DNA from 2 places in the Sphingomonas sp. DMC6 genome. Region 2 is predicted to be linked to the other one. Evidence: riboswitches for the same ligand, from Rfam matches in the RefSeq annotation. Region 2 holds a riboswitch; the other holds the start of a gene.
What was found. Region 2 has a riboswitch for cobalamin ahead of ACT53M_RS17435 (TonB-dependent receptor plug domain-containing protein). Riboswitches for the same ligand answer to the same signal wherever they lie in the genome.
Positions count from the first base shown of each region.

Region 1 (4,941 bases), on a different contig from region 2:
TGCGTCGCCGGGCATCAGTCCCAGCATCGCCGTACGCCCGCCCCGGCCATCGCCAAGGCTGTCGAGGCAATAGAGCATCCCCCCGCATTCGGCGAGGATCGGCTTGCCGGCGGCATGGTGCGCGCGGATCGCCGCCCGCATCGCGTGGTTGGACGCCAGCGCCTCCAGATGCAGTTCGGGATAGCCGCCGGGTAGCCACAGCGCGTCGCAATCCGGAAGCACGCTGTCGGCAAGCGGCGAGAAGAAGCACAGTTCCGCCCCCATCGCCGTCAGGCAATCGCAATTGGCGGGATAGAGGAAACCGAACGCCGCATCGTGCGCGACGGCGATCCGCACTCCGGCCAGTGCCGGTGGCGCTGCGGGCAGGTCCGGCGCGGCAAAGGCGGCCGGGTCTGGCAGCCATGCGGCCCCTGCGGGCAGGCGATCGGCGGCGCGGTCGATCCGGGCATCAAGATCGGCGATCTCCCCCGCCTGCACGAGCCCGAGATGGCGTTCGGGAAAGCCGATCTCGCCGTCGCGCGGCAAGGCGCCCAGCCAGGCGATGTCGCTTGGTACGCTCGCTTCCAGCATCGCGGCATGGCGTTCGCCCGCCACCCGGTTGGCGAGCACCGCCGCGACACGCACATCGGCGCGGTAGCGGGAAAGACCCAGCGCCAGCGCGCCGAAGGTCTGCGCCATCGCGCTGCCATCGATCACCGCCAGCACCGGCAAGCCGAAGCGGGCGGCGAGGTCGGCCGCCGAGGGATCGCCGTCAAACAGGCCCATCACCCCTTCGACCAGGATCAGGTCCGCTTCGCACGCGGCGGCATGGAGCAGCGCGCGGCAGCGATCCTCACCGACCATGAACAGGTCGAGTTGATGGACGGGTCCGCCACTCGCCTGTTCAAGGATCATCGGGTCGAGAAAGTCAGGCCCGCATTTGAACACGCGGACCCGCCGCCCGGCGCGCCGGTGCAAGCGGGCGAGCGCCGCCGTCACCAGCGTCTTGCCCTGGCCCGATGCCGGCGCCGCAACGAGCAGTGCCGGGCAGCATGCCACGCTCACCGGTCGACCCCCTCCTGCGCGCGGATACCGGCGCGGAAGGCGTGCTTGACGTCGCCGATGCTGCTGACCGTATCGGCGGCCTCGACCAGTGCCTCGTGCGCGGCGCGGCCAGTGATGACGACATGCTGCATCGCCGGGCGGGCGAGGATCGGCGACAGCACCTCGTCCAGCTCCAGATAGCGATAGGTGATGAGGTAGGTCAGCTCGTCGAGCACGACCAGGCTGATTGCCGGATCGGCCAGCGCGGCCTTGGCCTTTTCCCACCCCGCGCGGGCGGCGGCGATGTCGCGCTGGCGGTCCTGCGTCTCCCAGGTAAAGCCTTCACCGCAGCGTTCCCAGACGACATCGGGGTGGCCGGCAAAGAAGGCGCGCTCGCCCACTTCCTCGGCACCCTTGATGAACTGGAACACCGCCGCCTTGCGGCCATAGCCTAGCGTGCGCGCGACCATGCCGAAGGCGCTGGACGACTTGCCCTTGCCGTTGCCAGTCAGCACCAGCAACAGGCCCTTGTCCCCGGTGGCAGCGGCGATCTTCGCATCGACCACCGCCTTGTGCTTCTGCGCGCGCTCGCGATGCTGGCGGTTTCGCTCTTCCTCGGACAGGCTCATCGTGCGCGCACCCGGCGCAGGTCGGGCCGCAGCGCGAGCAATACCGCTACCGTGCCGGCGGTTGCACCTGCCCAGATCAGTGTCGCCAGCAGCGTCGGCGGATAATAGCGGGCAATGCGGGGCAGGAGGCCCGCCAGCGTCGGCGCGTCGAACCGGCCGCTGAGAAAATAGAAGCCGCCGCTCGACAGCAGCTCCGACACGAAGCTTGCGGCAATCAGCACCAGCGCGATGGCGGGCAGCGCGGCCAACCGCACACCGGCACGATCGCGCATCCAGCGCCCGGCGAACCACATCACGCCGTATGCCGGCACCAGCATCGCATAGGCGGCGGTGAAGCAGAAATCGGACTGGCCGAACAAGCGGATTACGACCACGTCGATCGCGAAGGTCAGCGCGAACAGCGCCGCGAACGCCAGGGTGCGCGGCACGAAGAAGCCGAGCACGAAGAAGCTGGCCAGCGCCGTCTCGGGCAGATGCACGAACGGGCTGAGCGAATGGCTGCGGGTGACGAGCGTCACCAACACGAGCAGCGCAAAGACGATGCGCTGGAAACGGGGGGTATCGATCATGGCATTCTCCCGGAACAGGGGGTGGAATGGCCGTTGCCGCCGCGCGGGCGGGCATGGGGAAGCGGGCGATGCACGGGTGGCATCGCGGCTGCGAGATCAGGTCAGCGGTGCTTCGACATCGGGCTTCCCTTCGGCAACAGACACGGCTTGTCGTCCGCCAAGGGATAGCCCTCGTCCGCCCGGTACATCCCGCCCGCGCGAAGGAACGACGGTATCGGGCCGGTTTCCTGACTTGCCGGATCGTCGCGCCGTCGCCGCCTTCTCGGGGGCCAGGCCCCCAATGGCATGATGGCGATGCGCTCACCGGCTACAGTTGCGGGAGCAGTGCCGGCTTTGGTGGAGACCCACCGCCCGGACTTCCCGATTAAGCCCTTTCGGGCACCCGTTACGCTGCTCGTGATAGGCGCGCCGCGCGACGGGCACAAGCCAGCGCGCCGGGCGCTTACTGCGCGCTGCGCCCGCGTACGATCTCTGCCTCGACGGCGACCAGCTGATCGCGAGTGATGTCGGCGATGGTCCGGGCTCCGGTGAGGATCATCGTCACCCGCAAGTCGGCCGCGATCAGCTCCAGCAGATGTTCGACGCCGGCTTGGCCCCGCGCCGCCAACGCATAGACATAGCTTCGGCCGAGCAGGACGCCCTGCGCGCCCAGCGCCAGCATCCGCGCCACGTCCAGCCCGGAGCGTATGCCCGAATCGGCAAGCACGGTCATGTCGCCCGCAATCGCGTCCGCCACATAAGGAAGCGCGCGCGCGGTGGGGATCGCACCATCGAGCTGGCGGCCGCCATGGTTGGAAACGATGATGGCATCAGCCCCCAGCCGTGCGGCGTCGCGCGCATCCTCCGGGTCCAATATGCCCTTCAGGACCAGCTTGCCCTTCCAGCTCTCGCGAATCCATTCGAGGTCGGACCAGCGGATCGAGGGATCGAAATTCCGCGACAGGAAACCGGTATAATCCTTCATCCGCATCCGGCGGCCGGTATAGCGCTCGATATTGCCGAACGAGAGCGGCCTGCCCAGCACGCCCACATCGAGCGCCCAGCGCGGATGCATCACCGCTTGCATGTACTGGCGCAGCGTGGCGCCGCTGCCCGCCATGCCCGAATGGCGATCGCGATAGCGCGAACCCGGCGCCGGCATGTCGACCGTGAAGACCAGCGTCTTCATGCCCGCGGCCCAGGCCCGCTCGAGCGAGCTCTGCATATAGCCGCGATCCTTGAGCACATAGAGCTGCGACCACAGATCGCCCTCGGCATGTTCGGCGACTTCCTCGATCGAGCAGACCGAGACGGTGGAGAGGATATAGGGAATGCCCTTTGCCGCCGCCGCGCGCGCCGCCTGCACTTCGCCGCGACGCGCATACATGCCGGTGGCACCGACTGGGGCCAGCGCGAACGGTAGCGCCCAGGGGCTGCCTAGAATTTCCGTACCCAGGTCAGGCTCGCCCACGCCGTGCAGCACGCGCTGGCGAAGCGCCACGCCCTGCAATTCGGCCACGTTGCTGCGCATCGTGCTTTCGGTGACGGCACCGCCATCGATATAGTCGAATAGAAAGCGGGGCAGCCGGCGCCGGGCGGCTTCCCGATAGTCGGTGGGTGCAGAAATGATCATCGCGCCGCCCCGTTAGCAACAACCGGAACGCCGCGAAACGAAATATGGGGACGCCTTCGATGCCGCATCCGCTGCGCGCCGGCGGGTGTGCCAATGGCACAGCCGGGCCTTTCCGACTTAACCCGTTGATTTTATTGTAATTGAATGGCGGAGACGGAGGGATTCGAACCCTCGGTACGAGTAATCCCCGTACGGCGGTTTAGCAAACCGCTGGTTTCAGCCACTCACCCACGTCTCCGGAAAGGGCCTGAGGGCGAGCCCTATAACGAAGCGATGCGGGGGGATCAACCGGTAGAACCACCCGAACGCGAAATCGACTCAGGTTATCGCCCGTTCATTGCAGCGACAGCCGCTTGGCTTTAGCGTCTCCGCACATTTTGGGGGTGGAATTGACGATGCGATTGCGTTCTCTGGCGTTTTGGTCGGCGGCTGCGCTGATGGGGCTGGCGACCGTGCCGGCAGCGGCGCAGGTCACGACAGTGGACCCCAACGCGGCGATCGATTCGGACCTGCGCAGCCCGCCGCCGCAGGCGACGACGGCGCCGGCGGATGCGCCCACCTATCCCCCGGCCGACAATCCCCCGCCTCCGCAGCAGGACATGCAGGCCACGCCGCCCGCCGCCGCTACCACGGCGCCCCAGCCGGGCGACAATGTCCGGCAGCAGGCGACCGATACCTTCGCGCAGGACGACGTGCTTTCCGCCGCAGAGGGCGTGTTCGGCAAGGGCGCCGCTGGCCTGGCCGGCCTCATCGAGAAGATCCTGAAGGATCAGGGCCAGCCCAATGCCTATATCGCCGGCAGCGAGGCGGCGGGCGCGATCGGCGTCGGCCTGCGCTATGGCAAGGGCCAGATGTTCCACAAGATCGAGGGCCAGCGGCCGATCTACTGGACCGGCCCGTCGATCGGCTTCGACGTCGGCGGCGATGCCAACAAGGTGTTCGTGCTGGTCTATAACCTCTACGACACGCAGGACATCTACAAGCGCTTCCCGCAGGGCGAAGGCCGCGTCTATGTCGTCGGCGGCTTCTCTGCTTCGTATCTGCGCCGCGGCGACATCGTGCTGATCCCGGTGCGCCTCGGCGTCGGGTGGCGGCTGGGCGTGAACGC
Region 1 covers NZ_JBQUYT010000002.1:335,400-340,340, forward strand. Annotated here, with positions in the region: gene ACT53M_RS05435 (cobyrinate a,c-diamide synthase) at 1-1,044, opposite strand, end outside; gene cobO (cob(I)yrinic acid a,c-diamide adenosyltransferase) at 1,041-1,652, opposite strand; gene ACT53M_RS05445 (hypothetical protein) at 1,649-2,221, opposite strand; cobalamin riboswitch at 2,422-2,622, opposite strand; gene lldD (FMN-dependent L-lactate dehydrogenase LldD) at 2,664-3,833, opposite strand; tRNA gene ACT53M_RS05455 (tRNA-Ser) at 3,979-4,071, opposite strand; gene ACT53M_RS05460 (DUF1134 domain-containing protein) at 4,229-4,941, shown strand, end outside.
Region 1: it holds a riboswitch for cobalamin, as region 2 does, so the genes downstream of both, ACT53M_RS05445 (hypothetical protein) here and ACT53M_RS17435 (TonB-dependent receptor plug domain-containing protein) in region 2, are expected to answer to the same signal.

Region 2 (4,941 bases):
AGGGTGGCCATGTCGATGGCCGGCTGAAGCATCTCCAGCCCGGCGCCCCGGCCGCCGCGCCGGTGCCGCTACAGATTGCGAGCGAAGCGGCGGCCTGACGCCGCCGCCTCGCCCTGCGGGGCCTTACTGGCCGCGAATTTTGTCGAGATGATCGGCCACCACCTTGGCGGTCGAATCGGCGAAGTCGCGCAGCGCCGGCACGTCGCCGCCCTGAGCATAGCTGCGCAACACCGCCAGCCCCTGCTCGTGCGCCTTCACCTGCTGCGAGCGATAGGCCGAGTCGAAATCGGCACCCGTCGCCGAGCGCAGCGTTGCCAAATTGGCCTTTTGCTCGGCAGTCATCGTCGGGTCGGGTGTGAGCGGCGGGGTCGCCTTGCCCGATGCCTTGCGCAGCTTTTCGGTCGAGTCGTTATGGTCCTTGACCATCTCCTTGCCGAAATCCTTCAGCTTGCTGTCCGTCGCCTTCTGCTGGGCAAGCTGCCCGGCGGCGATTTCATAGGCATCGCTGGCAGCTATGGTGTTGACGAATTTCTGACCCGACACCGGCGCGGCGGCAGTTTCGTTGCCGGCCATGCCGTTCATCGCATTCGCATCCATGCCGCTGACATTTTCGTCGGCGGGCATGCTGGTGACCATATTGTCGGTGTTGCCCGCTGCCATGCCGTTGTCGGCACGTTCGCCGCCATTATGGCAGGCGGCAAGGGCGGCGACCGGCAAGACGCCAAGGATCAACAACGATTTCTTCATGAGCGCATCCTCCTGTTTCCTTGGCGCGATTGAACGCGCGGGCGGTATCGCCGTTCCGGTAACGCCTCGAATCGTCCCGAAACTTTGCCGCTCCGGCGAAACGACTTGGGGAAAAGGGAGGAATACTGATGCAGGTTAGGCTTGGAACGGCCGGAAGTGGTGGCTAGCCGCCGTTCACCCGTGCAAACGAATACCGTCCACTGTCCGCGGGATTACCAAGCAATTCCAGTTGGTGGGGATGAGCTGGATCGTCGAGACGTAGCTTAAGCGGGTAAGCATCATACCTGACGATGAAGGCATGCGCTGACGCTCCAACGAATGCCGCTGGCAGCACATACGGGCCTACCTTGTCCCGCTCTATGATGTAATCAACACGCTGATTTGCAACGGTCATCACCCCGTCGTGCAAGACGATCGTGCCACAACAGGCGCTTGAATATCGGCCGTTCGCAATACCGATCGGCAAACGCGGTTCTCCCGAGAGCGCAATGTAAGCCCACGCAGAAAGAACCATGACCACGGTAGCGATCCCAACAGTCTTATTTGCGCTCATGATGCCTGTTTTGAACTGGCACAGGCATGTCCGCAACTGGCCGCAGCCCCCATTCGGCTTTACCCCTTGCCCCGCCCCGCCGCTTGCCGCTACAGGCCGGCGCGTGACGGGTGTCCCCCTTGGCCGGGGGATGAAAAGGGAATTCGGTCTGCAAGTCCGAAGCTGCCCCCGCAACTGTAGCCGGCGAGCCTGCACGCCACAAAGCCACTGGACCTGTTCCGGGAAGGCGGCGTGCCCAGGCGATGACCCGGAAGCCAGGAGACCTGCCCGCCACAGTCGATTCCTTTGCGCGGGCGGGGTGTACCGGGCGAACGGGGCTGAAATCCCCGCGTGAGCGACACCAAACCAGCGGCGCGTCCCGGCCCCCGGGGCGGGCCCGTTTCGAGGTGTCTTGAAGCAATGCGTTACCTGAACTTCCTTTGCGCGACCGGTGCCCTGCTGGTGCCGTTCGCGGCCCATGCCCAGCAGGACGATTCCAGCAAGACCGACAACGAAGTCGTCGTCGTCGCCAGCGGCGTTGCCCAGCCGATCGACCAGGTCGGCCGCTCGGTCACCATCATCGACCGCGCCGAAATCGAGCAGCGCCAGACGCTGGTGCTGTCGGACCTGCTGGCCACCACACCCGGCGTCACCGTCACCCGCAATGGCGGGATGGGCACCCAGACGAATGTGAACATCCGCGGCGCCCAGAGCGAACAGACGCTGGTGCTGATCGACGGCATTCGCGTGAACGACCCTTCCTCGACCGGCGGCGCCTATAATTTCGGCAGCCTGCTCGCCGGCTCGATCGAGCGGGTGGAAGTGCTGCGCGGTCCCAATTCGGTGATCTGGGGCAGCCAGGCGATCGGCGGCGTCGTCAACGTCACCACGCTGCAGGGCAGCGAAGGCCTGAAGGCCCGCGCCAATGCCGAAGGCGGCAGCTATGGCACGTTCAGCGGCAATGCCGCACTCGCGGGCGGCAATGACCGCATCACCGCCGGGCTGACCGCCGGCTATACCACCACCGACGGTATTTCCGCCGCGGCCAATGGCAAGGAAGCCGATGGCTATCGCCAGTTCGGCGCGACCGGCAATGTTCAGGTCAAGCTGGTCGAAGGCCTGTCGCTCGACCTGCGCGGCTATTATGCCGATTCCAAGGTCGATCTCGACGGCTACGCCCCGCCCACCTATGCGTTCGGCGACACCGGCGAATATGCCAAGACGCGCGAATTCTACGGCTATGCCGGGTTGAAGGGCGACCTGTTCGGCGGCAAGCTCCACAACCGGCTGGGCTTCACCTATTCGAACATCAACCGCGACGGCTATAATCCCGCCACCACGCCGACGCTGGAATATGCCTATCGCGGCCGCGCCGAGCGCTACCTCTATCAGGGCGACGCGCAGTTGCTCGACCAGTTGCGCGTCGTGTTCGGCGCCGAACATGAAGACAGCCGCATCCGCTTCAACGATGGCGGCCCGGGCACCACGGCAAAATCGGTCGGCGTCACCAGCGTCTATGGCCAGGCGATCGTGACGCCCGTGGCGCCGGTGACGGTGACGGCGGGCGTGCGTAACGACGACCACGACACGTTCGGCAACCACTGGACCTGGAACACCGATCTGGCGGTGCGCGCCACCCCCGGCACGCTGCTCCACGCCAGCTATGGCGAAGGCTTCAAGGCACCGACGCTGTACCAGCTCTACAGCGCTTACGGGAACGCGGCTCTCCAGCCGGAAACCGCGAAGAGCTACGAGGCGGGCATCCGCCAGTCGATCGCCGGCAATCAGGTCGCGATCGGCTTCACCTGGTTCCACCGCGATGCCGACAACCAGATCGACTATAACTTCGTCACGTCGAGCTATTACAACATCAACAGCACCCGCGCCGAGGGCGTGGAGCTGGAAGCGGTGCTGCACCCGGTCGCGGCCTTCACGGTGCGCGGCAGCTTCACCCATGTCTATGCGCAGAGCCTGAGCGGCAGCACGCTGGGCAAGGATCTGCCGCGCCGCCCGCGTGACACCGGCAGCGTTTCGGCCGATTACCGCTTTCCCTTCGGGCTTGCGATCGGTGGCACAGTGACGATGGTGGGCGACAGCTTCAACGATGCGGGCAACAAGACGCGGATCGACGGCTATGCGCTGGCGAGCATCCGCGCCGAAATGCCGGTCAATCGCCTGCTGTCGGTCTATGCCCGGGTCGAGAACCTGACCGACGAACGCTATCAGACGATTACCGGCTACGGCACGCTGGGCCGCGCTGCCTATGGCGGCGTCCGGTTGCGGTTCAACTGATGCGAAGCGCCGCGCTGCTCGTCTGCCTGATGGCCGCGAGTTGCGCGGCGCCCCCGCCCGGTCCGCAGGGCGGCGGGGGCATCGTGTCGATGAACCCGTGCGCCGATGCGGTGCTGGTGGAACTGGTGCCGCCGGCCCGCATCGCCGCGCTCAGCCATTATTCGATGCGCGAAGATTCGACCTCGATACCGCTGGAAGTTGCACGGAAGTTCCACGCCAATAACGGCACGGCGGAAGAAGTGATCGCGCTGCGGCCCGATCTGGTGATCGCCAGCAGCTTCACCCCGCCTTCGACGCGCGAGGCCTTTGCCCGCGCGCATCTGAAGACGCTCTATATCAACATGCCGGGCACCATTGCCGCCAGCCAGGCGCAAGTGACCGAACTGGCCGAGGCGGTCGGGGCGCCGGCAAGGGGCGACGCGCTCAACGCCCGCATCGACGCCGCCGTCGCGGCTGCCCGCTGGCACGGCCCCAGCGCCCCTGCCCTGCTGTGGATCGGCGGCAACCTCGTCACCGGCGGCAAGACCTTGCTCGACGACATGATGACGCATGCCGGCTTTTCCAATCAGGCGGCGCATTATGGCCTGCAGCACACGGGTCATCTGCCGATGGAGCGCGTGATCGCCGATCCGCCGCGCGTGATGATGGCTCCCGAAGGCGCCGGCCACGACAGCGATTCGCGCGCCGCCGGCCTGCGCAGGCGCGTGATCGCGGAGACCGGCCTGCCCGTAACGCAGGCAGTGTTTCCCCGCCCGCTCGTCAATTGCGGCGGCCCGGTGATCATAGCGGCGATGGCGCGGCTGGCGGAAATCCGGCGGGGGGTGCGGTGAGAATGGCCAACCTGCCCAGCGCAATTCCCCTCCCGCTTGCGGGAGGGGTCAGGGGAGGGACCGACGTGGAAGAAGCGCAATGCCGTTTCGATCCGTGGCCTATGGCATCCCCCTCCCCCAGCCCCTCCCGCAAGCGGGAGGGGAGCGCTTGCCGAAGCCGGCGCAGCGCTTCGATCGCGCACAAACCAAGGCCGCCCCAATGACCCGCACCGCCCTCAACCTCACCCTCGCCTTCCTCACCGCCCTGCTGTTCGTCGGCTCGCTTGCGGCCGGCAAGCTGTGGGTGCCGTTCGATGCCTGGTTCAGCCACGATCCGCGCTGGTGGATCATCGCCGAGCTGCGCCTGCCGCGCGCGGTGCTGGGGCTGGCGATAGGGGCGGCGCTCGGCCTGTCCGGCGCGGTGCTGCAAGGATTTCTGCGCAACCCGCTCGCCGATCCGGCGATCGTCGGCGTCTCGGCCAGCGCGGCGCTGGGCGCCGTGGCCGCGATCGTGTTCCTGTCGACCGCCGCGCCGCTGGTGCTGTTCGCCTGCGCGATGGC
Region 2 covers NZ_JBQUYT010000009.1:56,627-61,567, forward strand. Annotated here, with positions in the region: gene ACT53M_RS17420 (bactofilin family protein) at 1-98, shown strand, start outside; gene ACT53M_RS17425 (DUF4142 domain-containing protein) at 124-747, opposite strand; gene ACT53M_RS17430 (hypothetical protein) at 911-1,300, opposite strand; cobalamin riboswitch at 1,392-1,585, shown strand; gene ACT53M_RS17435 (TonB-dependent receptor plug domain-containing protein) at 1,700-3,571, shown strand; gene ACT53M_RS17440 (ABC transporter substrate-binding protein) at 3,571-4,401, shown strand; gene ACT53M_RS17445 (FecCD family ABC transporter permease) at 4,601-4,941, shown strand, end outside.